DNA from 2 places in the Marichromatium sp. AB32 genome. Region 1 is predicted to be linked to the other one. Evidence: riboswitches for the same ligand, from Rfam matches in the RefSeq annotation. Region 1 holds a riboswitch; the other holds the start of a gene.

Evidence for each region. A riboswitch is a leader RNA that binds a small molecule or an ion and turns the genes downstream of it on or off. The one in region 1 is predicted to bind cobalamin.
Region 2: it holds a riboswitch for cobalamin, as region 1 does, so the genes downstream of both, btuB (TonB-dependent vitamin B12 receptor) here and EBL85_RS13820 (MotA/TolQ/ExbB proton channel family protein) in region 1, are expected to answer to the same signal.

The regions. Positions count from the first base shown of each region.
Region 1 covers NZ_RHFJ01000056.1:1,770-9,908, forward strand. Annotated here, with positions in the region: gene EBL85_RS13815 (energy-coupling factor ABC transporter ATP-binding protein) at 197-850, shown strand; cobalamin riboswitch at 1,211-1,418, shown strand; gene EBL85_RS13820 (MotA/TolQ/ExbB proton channel family protein) at 1,571-2,227, shown strand; gene EBL85_RS13825 (biopolymer transporter ExbD) at 2,217-2,606, shown strand; gene EBL85_RS13830 (biopolymer transporter ExbD) at 2,617-3,018, shown strand; gene EBL85_RS17225 (energy transducer TonB) at 3,480-3,794, shown strand; gene cbiB (adenosylcobinamide-phosphate synthase CbiB) at 3,801-4,757, opposite strand; gene EBL85_RS13845 (NapC/NirT family cytochrome c) at 5,244-5,804, shown strand; gene EBL85_RS13850 (cytochrome c family protein) at 5,807-6,133, shown strand; gene EBL85_RS13855 (GspH/FimT family pseudopilin) at 6,488-7,033, shown strand; gene pilV (type IV pilus modification protein PilV) at 7,026-7,490, shown strand; gene EBL85_RS13865 (PilW family protein) at 7,487-8,139, shown strand, end outside.
Region 2 covers NZ_RHFJ01000042.1:5,134-13,272, forward strand. Annotated here, with positions in the region: gene EBL85_RS12395 (OPT/YSL family transporter) at 1-1,053, opposite strand, end outside; gene EBL85_RS12400 (KamA family radical SAM protein) at 1,348-2,772, shown strand; cobalamin riboswitch at 2,900-3,126, shown strand; gene btuB (TonB-dependent vitamin B12 receptor) at 3,304-5,175, shown strand; gene cobT (nicotinate-nucleotide--dimethylbenzimidazole phosphoribosyltransferase) at 5,327-6,385, shown strand; gene EBL85_RS12415 (histidine phosphatase family protein) at 6,379-6,969, shown strand; gene EBL85_RS12420 (adenosylcobinamide-GDP ribazoletransferase) at 6,969-7,718, shown strand; gene EBL85_RS12425 (hypothetical protein) at 7,734-8,135, opposite strand.

The DNA.
Region 1 (8,139 bases):
CAGTGGGGGAAACTTGGCGCCGGTGGCTGATAGCTAGCGGCTGGTTGCGGGCTGCCAGCTTCCAGCTACCAGCCTCCAGTGGGGAAGCTTGGCGCCGGTGGCTGGCGGCTGGTAGCTGGCGGCTGGCGGCTGAAAGCTGGAAGCTGGAAGCTGGAAGCTGATAGCGTTCCCCATCTTCCGTATTCGAGCATCCCGGATGGATCCACTCTTCAGACTCACCGACATCCACTTCGCCTATCCTGGCCGACCGCCGGTACTCAGCGGGGTCGAGCTGACGATCCGGTCCGGTGAACGGATCGCCGTCCATGGTGCCAACGGCTCGGGCAAGAGCACCCTGTTGCAGTTGATGGTCGGGCTGTTGCGCCCCGCCGCCGGCACCCTGGTCGCCTTCGGCGCACCCCGCCGCGTCGAGCACGACTTCCATGCGGTACGTCGGCGCGCCGGGCTGGTGTTCCAGGACGCCGACGACCAGCTGTTCTGTCCCACGGTGGTCGAGGACATCGCCTTCGGTCCACGCAACCTCGGTCAGTCGCCGGCGCAGGCCCGAGCGACGGTCGAGCGCACCCTCGCCCGACTGGGGCTCGAACACCTGCGCGACCGCGTCACCCACCGTCTCTCCGGTGGTGAGCGTCGTCTGGTCGCCCTCGCCGCGGTGCTCGCCATGGAGCCAGAGGTGCTGCTGCTCGACGAGCCGACCAACGCGCTCGACGACCCCACCCGTGCCCGTCTCCTGCAGATCCTCGCCGACCTCGATCAGACCCTGGTGCTGGTCAGCCACGACACCCCACTGCGCCAGACCCTCGCCACCCGCCACTACCGACTCGACCAGGGACGGCTGGAGGCAGGCTGATAGCTGATAGCCACCAGCCGTCAGCTGCCAGCCACCAGCCGCTAGCCACCGGCGCCAAGCTTCCCCGCTGGAGGCTGAAAGCCGGAGGCTGGCGGTTCGCAATCAGCCGACAGTGGAGGGTAGCGGTGTCATGAACCGATGGCCGACTGCCTTTCCCTTCCCTTGCGGTTCGAACCAGCGGCCAGCTGACAGCCTCCGGTCGGGAGGGCCAGCGCGCATGGCCGACGATTGACGGGCAACACGGTCTCTTTGCCCCGGTGACTCACAATCCACCGACGGCTGACAGCTGGCGGCTGGTCGCTGGCAGCTGGCGACTGGCGGCTGGCGGCTAACCGCTTGACTCGCCCTCGACCGGCGGTATGATGCTCGGCCAGCGATGGTTCCCCGCGAGGGGATCAAAAGGGAACACGGTGCGGCCCGTTCGGGCCAAGGCCGTGGCTGCCCCCGCAACTGTCAGCGGCGAGTCCGCGCCCCCTCATGACGCCACTGGTCCGCGCCGGACCGGGAAGGCCGGGCGCCCGACCCCGACCCGCGAGCCAGGAGACCTGCCATCGAGACACCGATCGCCTGACCGTCGGACGGGGTGTGCCGAGGGTGGGACCCACTGGCGCCCTGCCCGGCCCCGGCGTCCGCTCACCGGGCCGGTCGTGCCAACCGTCCAGTCCCTCCCCCGAGATCCACCGCCCCGCCCAGCAACACCGCCTGGAGGCGCCCGTCGACATGGATCTCGCCAAGCTCTCTGCCGCCACACAGGCCGCGCTCGAATTCGTCCGTGCCGGCGGCCCGGTGATGCTGGTGTTGTGCGCGCTCTCGCTGCTCGCGCTCACCCTGGTGCTGTTCAAGCTGCTGCAGTTCGCGCGGTTGCGGGTCGGCGCGCGCGCCTTCATCGCGCCGACGCTCGCCGCCTGCGCCGCCGGACGGCTCGACGAGGCGCGCGGCGCGCTCGCCCCCGCCCCTCAACCGATCGCCGCGGTGCTGGCGGTGGCCATCGACGGACTGGCGGACGGCGGGCGCACCCCGCAGCAGCTGCGCGAGGAGGTGCTGCGCGAGGCGGCGGCCCAGCAGCAGCGGCTCAACGCCCATCTGCGCGGACTCGACGCCATCGTCACCCTGGCGCCGCTGCTCGGACTGCTGGGCACCGTACTCGGCATGATCGAGGCCTTCCGCACCCTCGAGCAGGCCGGCGGACAGGCCAACCCGGCGCTGCTCGCCGGGGGCATCTGGGAGGCGCTGCTGACCACCGCCGCGGGCCTGGCGATCGCCATCCCCGCCGCCGCGGCGCTGCACTGGCTGGAGGCGATCATCGAGCGCGCGCGTCACGACACCGAGGACGCCCTGACCCGGCTGTTCACCATGCCGGTGGCCGATGCACATTGAGCCGCTGCGCCGCCGCGGTCGCGGCATCGGACTCGCGCCGCTGGTCGACGTGGTCTTCCTGCTGCTGCTCTTCTTCCTGCTCGCCGCCCGACTCGACCCACTGCAACAATTGCCGATCGAGACCCGTGACGGCGGCACCGCCGACAGCGTCGCGACCACGCTGCGACTCGATGTCGCCGCCGACGGCGGGCTGCGGCTCGACGGCGTGCCCTGCCCGCACGATGCACTGGTGACACGGCTGCGCGCGCGGCTCGCCGCGGAACCGGGCAGCACGCTGGTGATCGTCCCCGAGCGCGAGACACCGCTCCAGACCCTGGTCCAGATGACCGACCTGGCGCGCCTGGCTGGCGCACAACAGCTCGCCCTGATCGAGCCCTGAGGGCACACGGATGCAGATCCCCGGACCACCCCGCAGACGCCAGCGCGACCCGATGAGCGGGCTGGTCGACGTCGTGCTCCTGCTGCTGGTGTTCTTCCTCCTGGTCGGCACCCTCGAGCCACCCTCGCCGCTACCGGTCACGCCCCCCGAGGCCGCGCCGGGCGAGCGCCTGCCCGATGGCCGCCTGCGGCTCGTACTCGCCGCCGACGGCCGGCTCGCCCTCGCCGGCGTGCCGATCACCCGTGCGGAGCTGGACGCGGAGATCGCCGCACGCGTGGCGGACGAGCCGGGGCGCGCGATCGCCGTCGAGGCCGACGCCGACACCCCGAGCGGAACCCTGCTCGATCTACTCGCGATATTGCGCGCGCAGGGGGTCGACGCGCTCTCGCTGATCACCCGGGAGTCGCCATGAGCCGGACGACGACCCGCCTGCTGTGGGGCGTGGCGCTGATCCTGGCGCTGGGCGCGCACCTGGCCCTCGCCTGGCTGCTGCCGCCGCTGCGCGAACCGGCGCTCGGGACGGGCGAGATCCGGCTCTCGCTCCAGGGTAGAGGAACGCCCGACGCACCCGCCGACATCGCCGACGCGGCACCAGCGAGCGCCGAACCGACGCTCACCCAACCAGCGCCAGCGCCAGCGCCAGCGCCAGCGCCAGCGCCAGCGCCAGCGCCAGCGCCAGAGCCAGAGCCAGAGCCAGAGCCAGAGCCAGAGCCAGAGCCAGAGCCAGAGCCAGAGCCAGAGCCAGAGCCAGAGCCGAGTATCGCGGCGCCACGCGCGAGCGCCAAGCCCCCCCCTCCACCACCGCCGCCGACTCGAAGTGAGTCGGCGACGCCCGTCGCGCCCGCACGCCCCAGCTCGACGACGCATGCGGACGTGACCCCGAGCAGACGCGCCGAGCAGACCGGCACCGACCGTCCGGCTCGCCCCCTCGCCGGCAACCCACCGCCGCGCTACCCGCGACTGGCGCGTCGCCAGGGGGTCGAGGGTCGGGTGCTGATCCGGGTCGCGGTCGGCGCCGACGGGCGGGTCGGCGCCACCACCCTGATCGAGAGCAGCGGCCATCGCCTGCTCGACGACGCCGCACTGCGCGCGGTCGAGCGCTGGCGCTTCGCACCGGCCTGGCAGGCCGGACGCGCGGTCGCGGCACAGCTCACGGTGCCGGTGATCTTCCGTCTGGAGTCGGGCTGAGCGGCCTCAGCCCAGCGCCGCAAACCCCAACCCAAAGGCGAGCGCCACCACCGAGCTCCACCCCAGCAGCCGCAGCGCACGCCGCAGATCGACGGCGCCGAGCGCCGCCGGCCACGTCGGATCGCCGAGGAAGCGATCGGTGACCAGTCGCCCGCCGGACCACACCGGTCCGATCAACCGCACCCGCAGCGCCCCGGCACAGGCCGCCTCGCTCCAGCCCGAGTTCGGGCTCGGCAGCAGCGCGTGATAGCGCCAGGCCGCGCGCAGCGCCAACCCGGGGTGCTCGCGCAGCAGCACCGCGGCAAGCGCGACCACCAGCGGCGAGAGCCGGGCCGGGAGCCAGTGCACCAGATCGTCCGAGCGCGCACCGGCCCAGCCGAAGCGGCGATAACGCTCGTTGCGATAGCCGACCATGGAGTCGAGGCTGGAGACGGCCTTGACCACCACCAGCCCCGGCACCCCGAACAGACAGAGCGCCCACAGCGGGGTGAGCACGCCGTCGGTGAGGTTCTCCGACAGGCTCTCGATGGTCGCGCGCGTCACCCCGTCGGTGCCGAGCGGCTCGACATCCCGCCCCACCAGCATCGCCAGTTGCGCGCGCGCGCCGGGCAGGTCGCCGGCGACGAGCGGCGCCAGCACCCGCCGACCGTGTTCGAGCAGGTCACGGGTGCAGAGCAGGCTGTAGGCGATGAACAGATCCCAGCCGAGCGCGAGCGGCGGGTGCAGCGCCGCCAGCCCGAGGCGCACGCCCCACCAGGCGGCAAGCGCGCCACCGACCACCAGCAGCCAGTGCAGGACGCCGCCCAGATAGCCGTCGAGCCCGCGCGCGAACAACGCCTGCTCCGAGCGCGCGATCCAGCCACCGAGCAGGCGCACCGGATGGAGCCGATAGACCGGGTCGCCGAGCAGCGCATCGAGCAGCACGGCGCCGAGGATCAGCGACAGCTCGATGTTCAGCGACATGGCAGCATGCCCTTGGTCTGGATGGATCTCGGCAAGTGGCGGAGAGAACGGTGGCTCATCGGTGGAGAGAGGGTCTGAGGTCGCGGCGCGGCAGGGTAAGCCAACGAGTCGACCCCGGGCAACGTCTGGCGATCCGGGTAAAAACACCCGAGCGATGATCCCAAGCAATCAAGTCGGTAATTTTCGGCGAACCTCGGCGATCGCCCCCGATCCAATTGATATAGTCCAGGCGATCGCTCGAGCCACCGCACTCGACCCGGCCACGCCAACGAGCAGACGCCCTCGTTGCAGCGGAGGCATGAAGGTCATGCGGACGAGCCGGTCAGCCGTCGCAGGTTTCACCGACCGCCGCGCACTGCAAGACTCCACCGCCCCTGGGCGACGCCTTGAAGCTCGACGGAAACGAGACCTGCACCCTGTTTTCGTCGGCTGCCGCGGGCGCAGCCGTTCTCCCGCCGACCACGGCGAGGGCTTGTGGAGGAAACGATGAAGAAACGCACATGGCTGCTGCTCGGGAGCGGGGGCGTGCTGCTCCTGGCGGGGCTGGCGAGCGGGAGCTGGATGGTCACCGAGACCGCCCTCCAGGCGACGTCCGACCGTGAATTCTGCAGCAGCTGTCACACCATGGATGCCTTCGTCGCCTCCTATGATCAGGACGTCCACGGCGGCCAGAACCCCCAGGGACTGCGGGCCGACTGCGCCGACTGCCACCTGCCCCACGACAGCCCCGCCAATTATTTCGTGCAGAAGGGACTGTTCGGTCTCAAGGCCGGCTGGGGACAGGTGGTCTCGCTCGTCTTCGAGCCCGACTGGATCGCCAGCCTCGAGCAACGCAACGACTTCCTCTACGACTCGGCCTGCCTGAACTGTCACGCCGCACTCGAACACGCCCCCGAGCAGAGCCCGGCCGCGGCCTTCGGACACCGCACCTATTTCGCGCCGGACAACGCCCTGAGCTGCGCCGACTGCCACCCCCACGTCGGCCACAAGGATCTGCGCGCACACCTCGCCGGCGACGCCCTTCCCACCACCACGAACGAGGAGTGAAGATGTCCGTCCGTGCCATCCCGCTACTGATCGGCGCCACGCTGTTGAGCGCCACCGCCCTGGCCGACCCGAGCGGCGACGCCGCACGCGGCGCCCAGGTCTACGAGGCCAAGATGTGCAACCTCTGCCACACCCTGGGCGGCGAGTCCGGCCCCATGGCCGCACTCGGCGGCACGCTCGACCAAGTCGGCGCCGAGCGCAGCGCGCAGTGGCTGCGCGACTACCTGCTCGATCCCACCGCCACCCTGCCCGGCGCGCAGATGCCCAAGACCGAGCTGACGCCGCAGGAACTGGCCGACCTGGTCGCCTATATGCACTCGCTGCGCTGAGCCGCCCGCGGACATCGGCGCGCGCGCCGATGTCCGAAACCTTATCCATCCTGCAGACGCGCCTCGTCTCATCCGTCATGCTTCCATGCTTGACGATCGAGCGCGCGACCCACGACACAAAGACACCGGGGCTACCCGGTGCGACCGCCTCGAATGGCGCGGATCAACCCCGCGGACGCACAATTCACCACCGATATCAACGCCGTGTACAATGAAAGCCCAGATACCGGGACACCTGGACGCCCCGGTTGCGCAAGGAGCAGCAAGGAACCCGATGCCCAGTCGTCAGCAGTCCCTCCCGTTCCCCGCCACCGGCCGGCCTCAGCAACCGACGTGGCCGCACCCAGAACATCGATGACAGCGGCCCGTCGTCTTCGTGGCGTGACCCTGATCGAGCTGATGGTGACCCTGGCCATCGCCGTCATCCTGCTCTCGCTGGCCGTCCCCGGTTTCCAGCACCTGCTGCAGGACTCGCGACTCACCGGCCTCACCAACAGCCTCAGCGCCAGCCTCCAGCAGGCCCGGGTCGAGTCGCTGAGCCGGGGCCAGACCGTCGCCGTCTGCGCGACCGGCGACGCCGATGCCGATCAGCCAACCTGCACCATCACCACCGACTGGGCTGACGGCTGGCTGGTGTTCGTGCGTGACGATGCCGACGCCACCGGCGTCAAGACCGACATCGACGGTGACGGGCGGGCCGACGACCGTCTGCTCAAGGTGGTGCGCCCGTTCGGGGCCGCCACCCTCACCGCCAGCGGCGGCGACCCGATCGTCTTCACCCCACCGTTGGGCGAGGCCGCCGAGACCCGCTTCACCATCCGGGTCACCGACGGCGAGCAGCGTTGTCTGCGGGTCAAGCGCACCGGCCAGGTACGACTCGACGAGGGCTGTGATGGCTAGATACCCACGCATCGGTCGCCGCCAGCGCGGCCTGACCCTGATCGAGGTGCTGGTGACCATGGTCGTGCTCGCCGTCGGGCTGCTCGGCTTCGGCGCGCTGCAGGCGCTGACCATGAAGAGCAACCTCGGCGCGCTGCAGCGCAGCTATGCCACCCTGCACGCCCACGACATCATCGAGTCGATGCGCGCCAATCGCGCCGAGCGCGCGAGCTATGCCACCGGATTCACCGACAGCGTCTCCGGCACCTCGGTCAGCGCCCAGGACCTGCAGCGCTGGAAACAGGCCCTCGCCGCCGACCTGCCGAGCGGCGAGGGCCGGATCACCCTCGACGGCGACAAGGTCGCGATCACGCTGCGCTGGCGCGAGACGCGATTGCCGACCAGCGCCGAGACCGACCCGACGCTGGAGTGGGTCAGCTTCGCCACCGAGACCCTGCTGCCGGAGCCCACGCCATGATCCGTCAACGCGGCTTCAGTCTGATCGAGCTGATGATCGCCTCCACCATCAGCCTGATGATGATCGCCGCGCTCGGCGCGGTGATGGTCAGTACCCGCACCACCCAGCGCACCACCCAGACCCTGGCGATGCTCCAGGAGGACGCGCGCTACGCCTTCCTCGCGCTGACCCGCGACGTGCGCATGGCCGGCTACACCGGTGGCTACCAGCTCGACAGCGCCCCCGCGAGCTGGCCGCCCGAGACCACCGACATCGCCAACCCACTGCACGGACTCGACGACGAGCACGACACCATCACCATGAGCGGGCGTACGGGCGGAGACGTGCTTCATCTGGTGCGCGCCGATACCGATCATGCATTCGTGCTCGACACCGCCTGCCAGGGCGGCGCCGGCGCGGCGCGTTTCACCCTGGCGTGTCAGCCCACCCACTCCCCCCTGGCCGGCCAGACCTGGATCGCCACCAGCCCCTATTTCACCGAGACCTTCGCGGTGACCTCCACCGACCCGAGCGCCGGTTGCGCGACGGGCGCTACGACCACCCTGACCCTGGTGTCGGACTCGACCACCGCCTGCGGCTTCGGCAGCGATACCGCCACCCCCAGGCTCTATCCGCTGATCGCCCACAGCTATTTCGTCGGCACCAACGA
Region 2 (8,139 bases), on a different contig from region 1:
CAGCACGAAGGCGATCGGCACCGCCAGCAGCGCGAGCAGCCAGTGGATGCCGAAGATCTGCGTCTGGGCGAGCACCACCAGGGCGCTGGCGAGCGCCAGTCCGAGTGCGCGGTGCAGTGTGGCCCCGTCGTCGTTTCGCCCGGTGCCGGTGCCCGCGGCATGGGCGGCGCGCAGTTGCAGCACCAGCCGGGTCAGGGTCGCGGCCACCAATAGAGCCACCCCGGGCCACAGCAGCCATTCGATCATGGTTCCGAACCAGCTCGCAGCCGGGTCGGTCGCGCCCGGCAGGATGAACCCCTGGTACAACCCCAGCGGGCCGAGCAGCGCCCAGGCGATGAGCGCGCCGAGCAACAGCGAGAGCCCGGCGCGGACCCCGATGATGGCGCCGAAGCCGGCGAGCATCAGCGAGGGGTCGAGGCTGAGGGTGAGGTTCTTGGCGCTGATCGCCGCGCCGCCGGCGAGTGCGCCGGCGGCGGGCAGCTCGACGCCGAGTCCCGGACGCGGCAGCGCCCAGCGACCGCTGTCGAGCCACTTGAGCGCGGCGGCCAGGGCGCCGGCGCCGAGCAGGACGCGCAGTCTCAGCCGTGCCTCGCGACCCTGGCGGAACATCTCCTGCAATGCCTCGGCGGTGGCGCGACCGGTGGGGAAGGGCAGCGGGGTACGCACGATCAGCCCGGCGCGCAGATACCAGGCGACCCAGATGCCGAGGAAGCTCACCGCGAACACCCAGGCGATCAGCTCGACGGCGGGCAGGTTGCCGCCGGAGAGCATCGCCAGGGCCGGGATCGGCGCGACCAGCCCGCCGGAGATGATGTTGGCCGCGGAGGACGCGGTGGTCTGGGTGATGTTGCCCTCGCCGATGGCCAGCGGCGCGCTCAGGCGCAGTCGCGCAAGCAGTGCCCAGAGTCCGCTGGCGATCAGCAGCGCCACGATCGAGATGTTGAACGACCAGCCGATCTTCAGTCCGGCGTAGACGTTGCACGGGGTGAGCAGGGCGCCGAGTAGCGCGCCGCCGAGGAGCGCCCGGGCGCTCAGCTGTCGATGCCTGTCCATGTCGCTCCCGATGATTGCGCACCCATCGTCCGGGTGCGGGTGACTGTGCCCCTGTCATGCGATCCGTGTCCCTCGCGCCGGATCGGGCAGGGTTCCTGTGTTAGGATGGTGAAATCCTTTGCAATGGTTTTGCCAGTCCGGGCGGCTGCTCGGATCCTCTGGTGGCGCGCTCACGCGCCCGGCGCCGGCGAAGCGCGTACGACGAATACCGTCACTTCTTTCGCCAACCCCTTTGGATAGCCGTGCCCATTCGGTTCAGCGTCCTCTTCTGACTATCCACAGAGGAGCTTTGTCATGTCCTACAACAATGCCCAGCCCAAGCGGGCGGTGGCGGTCGAGTCCGCCCGCCCGTTCCGTGTCCACACCCAGCGTAATCTCGACCGCATCGATGCGCTGCGTGGACTCTCCGAGGATCGCCGTTTCGCGATGAAGGTGGTCTCGACCGTGCTGCCGTTTCGCGTCAACGACTATGTGATCGATGAACTGATTGACTGGGACAATGTCCCCGATGATCCGATCTTCCAGCTGGTATTCCCGCAGCAGGGGATGCTCAGCGAGCGTCATTTCAGCCGCATTGCCGACCTGCTGCGCGCCGAGGCCGCGCCCGCCGCGCTCGAGGCCGCGGTGCGCGAGATCCGCGCCGAGCTCAACCCCCATCCCGCCGGACAGCTCGAGAGCAACCTGCCCAAGCTCGACGGCGAGCGCCCGCTCGAAGGGCTGCAGCACAAGTATCGCGAGACCGTGCTGTTCTTCCCCAGTCAGGGGCAGACCTGTCACGCCTATTGCAGCTTCTGCTTCCGCTGGGCGCAGTTCGTCGGCGACAAGTCGCTGCGCATCGCCTCGAACGAGGCCTCCGGGCTGCACGCCTATCTGCGCCAGCACCCGCAGGTCACCGATCTGTTGATCACCGGCGGTGATCCGATGGTGATGAAGGCGCGCCATCTCGAGGCCTATCTCGAGCCGCTGCTGCGTCCCGAGTTCGATCACGTCCAGAGTATCCGCATCGGCACCAAGGCGTTGACCTTCTGGCCCCAGCGTTTCGTCGGCGACGCCGACAGCGACCAGCTGATGGCGTTGCTCGAGCGGCTGGTGGCCAACGGCAAGCACGTCGCGCTGATGGCCCACACCAACCACTGGCGCGAGCTCGAGACCGCGACCGCCCGCGAGGCGATCGCGCGGCTGCGCGCCACCGGCGCCGAGATCCGCAGCCAGGGGCCGTTGCTCGCCCACATCAACGACGACCCCGAGGTGTGGACGCGGATGTGGCGCACCCAGGTGCGCCTCGGCATCATCCCCTACTACATGTTCGTGCAGCGCGATACCGGCGCCCAGCACTACTTCGAGGTGCCGCTGGTGCGTGCCTGGGAGATCTATCGCGAGGCGATCCAGGGGGTCTCGGGGCTGGCTCGCACCGCGCGCGGTCCGAGCATGAGTGCGGGGCCGGGCAAGATCGAGATCCAGGGCGTGACCGAGGTCGCCGGCGAGCGGGTGTTCGTGCTGCGCTTCCTCCAGGGACGCAACCCCGACTGGGTCAACCGCCCCTTCTTCGCCCGCTTCGACCCCAAGGCGACCTGGCTCGACGATCTGGTGCCGGCCTTCGGCGAGGATCGCTTCTTCTTCACCGACGAGTATCTCACCCGCTGGCCGAGCGCCCAGGCGGCGCGGATCGAGTCGGTCCGCGCGCCCGAGTCTGCGCTGCCCGAGGTCTCCGGACTCTGACCCTCCCCCCGCGGCGCCCGCTCTCTGCGAGCGGCGTCGGCGGTATCGTTCTCGGCTTGACCCCGGTCAGTCAGTCTGTCCCGTGGCGGGGGCGGGCGTTGACTTGCTCCTTCCGATCGGACTTAATCGGCGCCCTCGATTCCGCGGTGGCCCCTGGACCCAGTTCCCGGGGCTGAAACGGGAAGACCGGTGCGCCGATCGTCCGCGATCGGTCAGTCCGGCGCTGCCCCCGCAACGGTAGACGAATCAGGGCGCGACCTGATGCCACTGTGTCGATCACGGGAAGGCGTCGCGTCCGGGGCCATGCCGGCCCGCTCGTGAGCCCGGAGACCGGCCTCGGAATCAGGATCCGCAGTGCCCGCAAAGCGAGGCCGGGCGGGTCCGTCAAGCCGGGGCTGCGTGGGTAGACCGGGTGGCGATCGCGGCTCCTCGCGCATCCAGCGCGTGGCCGGTGACGTCTGCCCGCCGAGCATCCAGCCCCTCTCTGTTGTCGACCCCTGCGGGTGTGCGGGGTCCTGTGAGGAGCATGTGATGAAGAGTCCCTTGATGCTGGCGGCGCTGGCCGCGCCCTTGAGCGCCCAGGTCCTGGCCCAGACCGATTCCCAGGTGTTGGAGCCGACGGTGGTCACTGCCACGCGTACCGCCGAGCCGGCGGGCGAGACCCTGGCCACGGTGAGCGTGATCGATCGCGCCGAGATCGAGCGGCGTCAGGCCCGCTCGGTGCCCGATCTGCTGCGCACCCTGCCCGGCGTGAGCATCGCCCAGAACGGCGGTCCCGGCCAGTCGGCCTCGGTGATGCTGCGCGGCACCAATTCCGATCACGTGCTGGTGCTGATCGACGGGGTGCGTGTCGGCTCGGCCACCCTGGGCACGACCTCGCTGCAGGACCTGCCGGTCGATCAGATCGAGCGCATCGAGGTGGTGCGCGGGCCGCGTTCGAGCCTCTACGGCTCCGAGGCCATCGGCGGTGTCATCCAGGTCTTCACCCGTCGCGGCGGCGGCGCGCTCACCCCGCGCTTCAGCGTCGGTGTCGGCGAGCTGGGCACCGCCAGCGTCTCCGGCGGGCTCTCCGGCGGCGGCGAGCACGCCTGGTTCAACCTCGGCGCCAACTTCGAGCAGACCGACGGCATCAACGCCTGCGCCGGTCGCCCCTTCCCCTATGCCGGTTGCGGCGTCGATCAGCCCGATCGCGACGGCTACAGCAGTCACGGCGTCAGCGCCCGCGCCGGTTATGCCTTCAACGAGCGCGCCGAGGTCGAATTCCACCTGCTCAGCGCCGAGAGTGCCAACGACTTCGACGGCTCGGCCTTCTCCGGCAACAAGGCCCGCTCCTCGCAGCAGGTCTTCGGCGCCAACGCCACCCTGCGCCCGCTCGATGCCTGGACCCTGACGCTCACCGCCGGGCGCAGCTGGGATGATTACCGGGTGTTCTACGACGATGCCGCCGCGGCGGTCTTCGATCAGTTCGTCGACCGCTTCCAGACCGAGCGCGACAGCCTCTCGCTGCAGAGTGATGTCACCATCGCCGCCGGGCAGCTGGTGAGCCTCGGGATCGACTATGTCGACGATCGGGTCAGCGGGACCGTCGACTATGCCGAGGACGCGCGCGACAACCTCGGCGTGTTCGGTCAGTACCAGGGCAGCTTCGGCGCCTTCGATCTCAAGCTCAGCCTGCGTCAGGACGACAACCAGCAGTTCGGCAGCCACACCACCGGCAGCGCCGCGCTCGGTTATCTGTTCGCCAACGACATCCAGGTCGCGCTCTCCTACGGCACCGGCTTCAAGGCGCCGACCTTCAACGAGCTCTACTACCCGGGCTTCGGCAACACCGCGCTCGATCCCGAGGAGTCCGAGAGCATCGAGCTGATGGCCAACGGCCCGCTGCCGCTGCCCGGGCGGATGCGCGGCGACTGGCAGCTGAGCCTCTACCAGACCGAGATCGACGACCTGATCGCCTATGACTCGGCCATCTTCGCCCCGGCCAACGTCGACTCGGCGCGGATCCGCGGCCTCGAGGCCGCGGCCGATCTCCGCTGGGACGACTGGACGCTGGCCGGCAACCTCACCCTGCTCGATCCCGAGAACCGCTCCGAGGGCGCCAACGACGGCAATCTGCTGCCGCGTCGCGCCGAGCAGAGCCTGCAGCTCGATCTCGATCGCACGCTCGGACGCTGGCGCGCCGGTGCGACCCTGCAACTGGTCGGCGAGCGCTACGACGACCTCGCCAACCAGGTCGATCTCGACGCCTATGCGCTGCTCGATCTGCGTCTCGAATACGCCTTCAACCCGGCGCTGCGCCTCCAGGGACGGCTCGCCAACGCCCTCGACGAGACCTATGAAACGGCCTATCTGTACAATCAGCCCGGTCGCGCGTTCTACCTGACCCTGCGCTACCAGCCCTGACCCCGGACGTCGCTCCGCCCCGCGTCGGGGCGGGGCCGCCCGGCGAGCAAGGCCGTCGTGTCCTCGATCCCTTCCCGCCGCCCCGTGCGGCATTCGACCCGTCGCGCCGGTAGTGCGCGACGCTCATCGCTCCCATCCATGAGGTGCGCCCATGACCCCGACCCTCGACTGGCTCGCCGAGCCCTGTCCCCCGATCGATCAGACCGCCGTGCAGCATGCGCTCGCGCGTCAGGACCAGCTCACCAAGCCACCGGGCTCGCTCGGTCGGCTCGAGGAGCTGGCGGTGCGTCTGGCCGGCCTGCAACGCACCGCCACCCCGGAGGTCGATCCGGTGCGGGTGCTGTTGTTCGCCGCCGACCACGGGGTTGCCGCCGAGGGTGTGTCGCGCTATCCCCAGGATGTCACCAAGCAGATGGTCCGCAACATCGCCAATGGTGGGGCGGGGGTCGCGGTGATGGCCAAGGCGGTCGGCGCTAGGCTCGATATCATCGAGCTGGGCCTGGCCACCGGCTCGGAGGTCGTCGAGGGCGTGCGCTCCGAACCCCTCGGGCCGGGGAGCGGCAACATCGCCCGCGAGCCGGCGATGACCCCCGAGCAGCTTGCGCGGGCGCTCGACATCGGGCGCGACGCGGTCGATCGCGCCGTCGCCGAGGGCGTGCGGCTGATCATCGGTGGCGAGCTCGGTATCGCCAACACCACCGCCGCCGCCGCGCTGGGCTGCGCGCTGCTCGATCGCGCCGCCTCCGAGGTGGTGGGACCGGGGACCGGGCTGGACAGCGCCGGGGTCAACCGCAAGGCCGAGGTGGTGGCGCGTGCGCTGGAGCTGCACGCCAGCGAACCGCGCGACCCGCTGGAGATGCTGCGCCGGCTCGGCGGTTTCGAGATCGCCGCGCTCGCCGGCGCCTATCTGCGTGCCGCCCAGCGTGGCGTGGTGATGCTGATCGACGGCTTCATCGTCTCCTCGGCGGCGCTCGCCGCGGTGCGTCTGCAGCCTGCGGCGCGCGACTGGATGCTGTTCTCGCATCGCTCGGCCGAGCCCGGTCATCGGCTGATGATGGAGGCGCTGGAGGCCAACCCGCTGCTCGATCTCGGCTTCCGTCTCGGCGAGGCGACCGGCGCCTGCGCCGCGGTGCCGCTGCTGCGTCTGGCCTGTGCGGTGCATCGCGACATGGCGACTTTTGACGAGGCCGGAGTGAGCAACGCGTGCTGAGCCTGCGCGGCCGGCTGATCGACCTGCTGCGTCACGGCGAGGTCGAGGGCGGGAGCCGCCTGCGCGGCAGTTGCGATGATCCGCTGAGCGCGCGCGGCTGGTCGCAGCTGCGCGCGGCCACCGCCGGGCTCGACGAGCCGCGGCTGGTGGTCAGCTCGCCATTGCAGCGCTGCGCGGCCTTCGCCCGCGAGCTGGCCGCACAGCGCGGGCTCGAGCTGGTGCTCGAACCCGCGCTGGCAGAGCGTCACTTCGGCGATTGGGAGGGGTGCTCGGCCAGCGAGCTCCCCGAGGATGAACTCTGGCGGCTGTGGGATGACCCGCTCGGCTTCACCCCGCCGGGGGGCGAGCCGATGTCTGACTTCCTCGCCCGGACCCGCGCGGCCTGGCGCGCGCTGCTCGAGGGCGGCGGGCCGGACGCGCTGGTGGTGACCCACGGCGGGGTGATTCGCGCGATCCTCGCCGAGGTGCTGGAGATGCCGCCGCGAGCGATGATCCTGCTCGAGGTCGCCCATGCCGGGCGCAGTCGCGTCCGTGTCCCACCCTCACCGGGCCGCCCCAGCCTGGTGACCCATCGAGGTCCCTGATGTCCCATCTCGTTCCCTTCTATGCCGCCGGGCGGCTGTTGACCCGGCTGCCCTTTCCCGACCCCGGCGTGGTCGACCCCGTCGACCAGGGCCGCTCGGTGGCCTGGTACCCGGTTGTCGGGCTGGTGCTCGGCGCGCTGCTCGCGCTCGCCGCGCTCGCCGCGCAGCACACCGACCCGCTGCTCGGTGCGGCACTGCTGCTCGCCTTCTGGACCTGGTCGACCGGCGGGCTGCACTGCGACGGCCTGGCCGATAGCGCCGACGCCTGGATCGGCGGACTCGGCGACCGCGCCCGCACCCTGGAGATCATGAAGGACCCGCGCAGCGGGCCGATGGCGGTGGCGGTGCTGGGGCTGGCGCTGCTGCTCAAGTGGAGCGCGCTGCAGCTGCTCCTCGATGTCGAGGCGGCCTGGCTGCTGCTCTGGGTGCCGCTGCTCGCGCGCGCGGTGCTGCCGCCGCTGATGCTCACTACCGCCTATGCCCGCACCCAGGGCATCGTCAGCGATCAGGTCGCCCATCTCGGGCGCACCTGGGCGTGGACGGCGAGCGGCGCGGCCTTCCTCGGCTGTGTGCTGGTACTCGGTGGGCTGGGGCTGGTGCTGGCCGGGTGTGCCCTGGCGGTGTTGTGGCTGGCGCGTCGCGCCATGCGCGCCCGGCTCGGCGGCTTCACCGGCGACACCGCCGGCGCCCTGGTCGAGCTGACCGAGATCGCCCTGGTGGTGCTCGCGGCGCTGCTGCTCGGCGGCTGAGCGGCGCCGCGGCTCTCAGCGCACCAGCTGGTGCGGGTCTGCGGCGCAGGCCTCGCGGCACGCGCGATGGCGATTGGTGCAGTAACCGTAAAGGTTCTCGGCGCACGACCACCAGGGATAGCCGCAGTCGAGTTCATCGTTGAATGTGCCGACCTCGCTGAGACACCAGCGATAGTCGCGGAAGGCCTCGGTATGGTCGGCCTCGCAGTCGCGGTAGTCGGCGCGCGCGCTCGCGCGACAGTGCTCGCGCGCGCTGTCGCACTGGCCGATGCAGGCGGCGATGGCGAGCTGACGGGGCAGGGGCTGGTCCTTCAGCAGCGGGTCGCTGCAGGCGCCGAGCAGGCTCAGCGCCAGGGCCAGCACGACACCACGTCGCGATCGACGAAAGGGATGCGGTGACGATTGGCGCAGTCTCATCGGG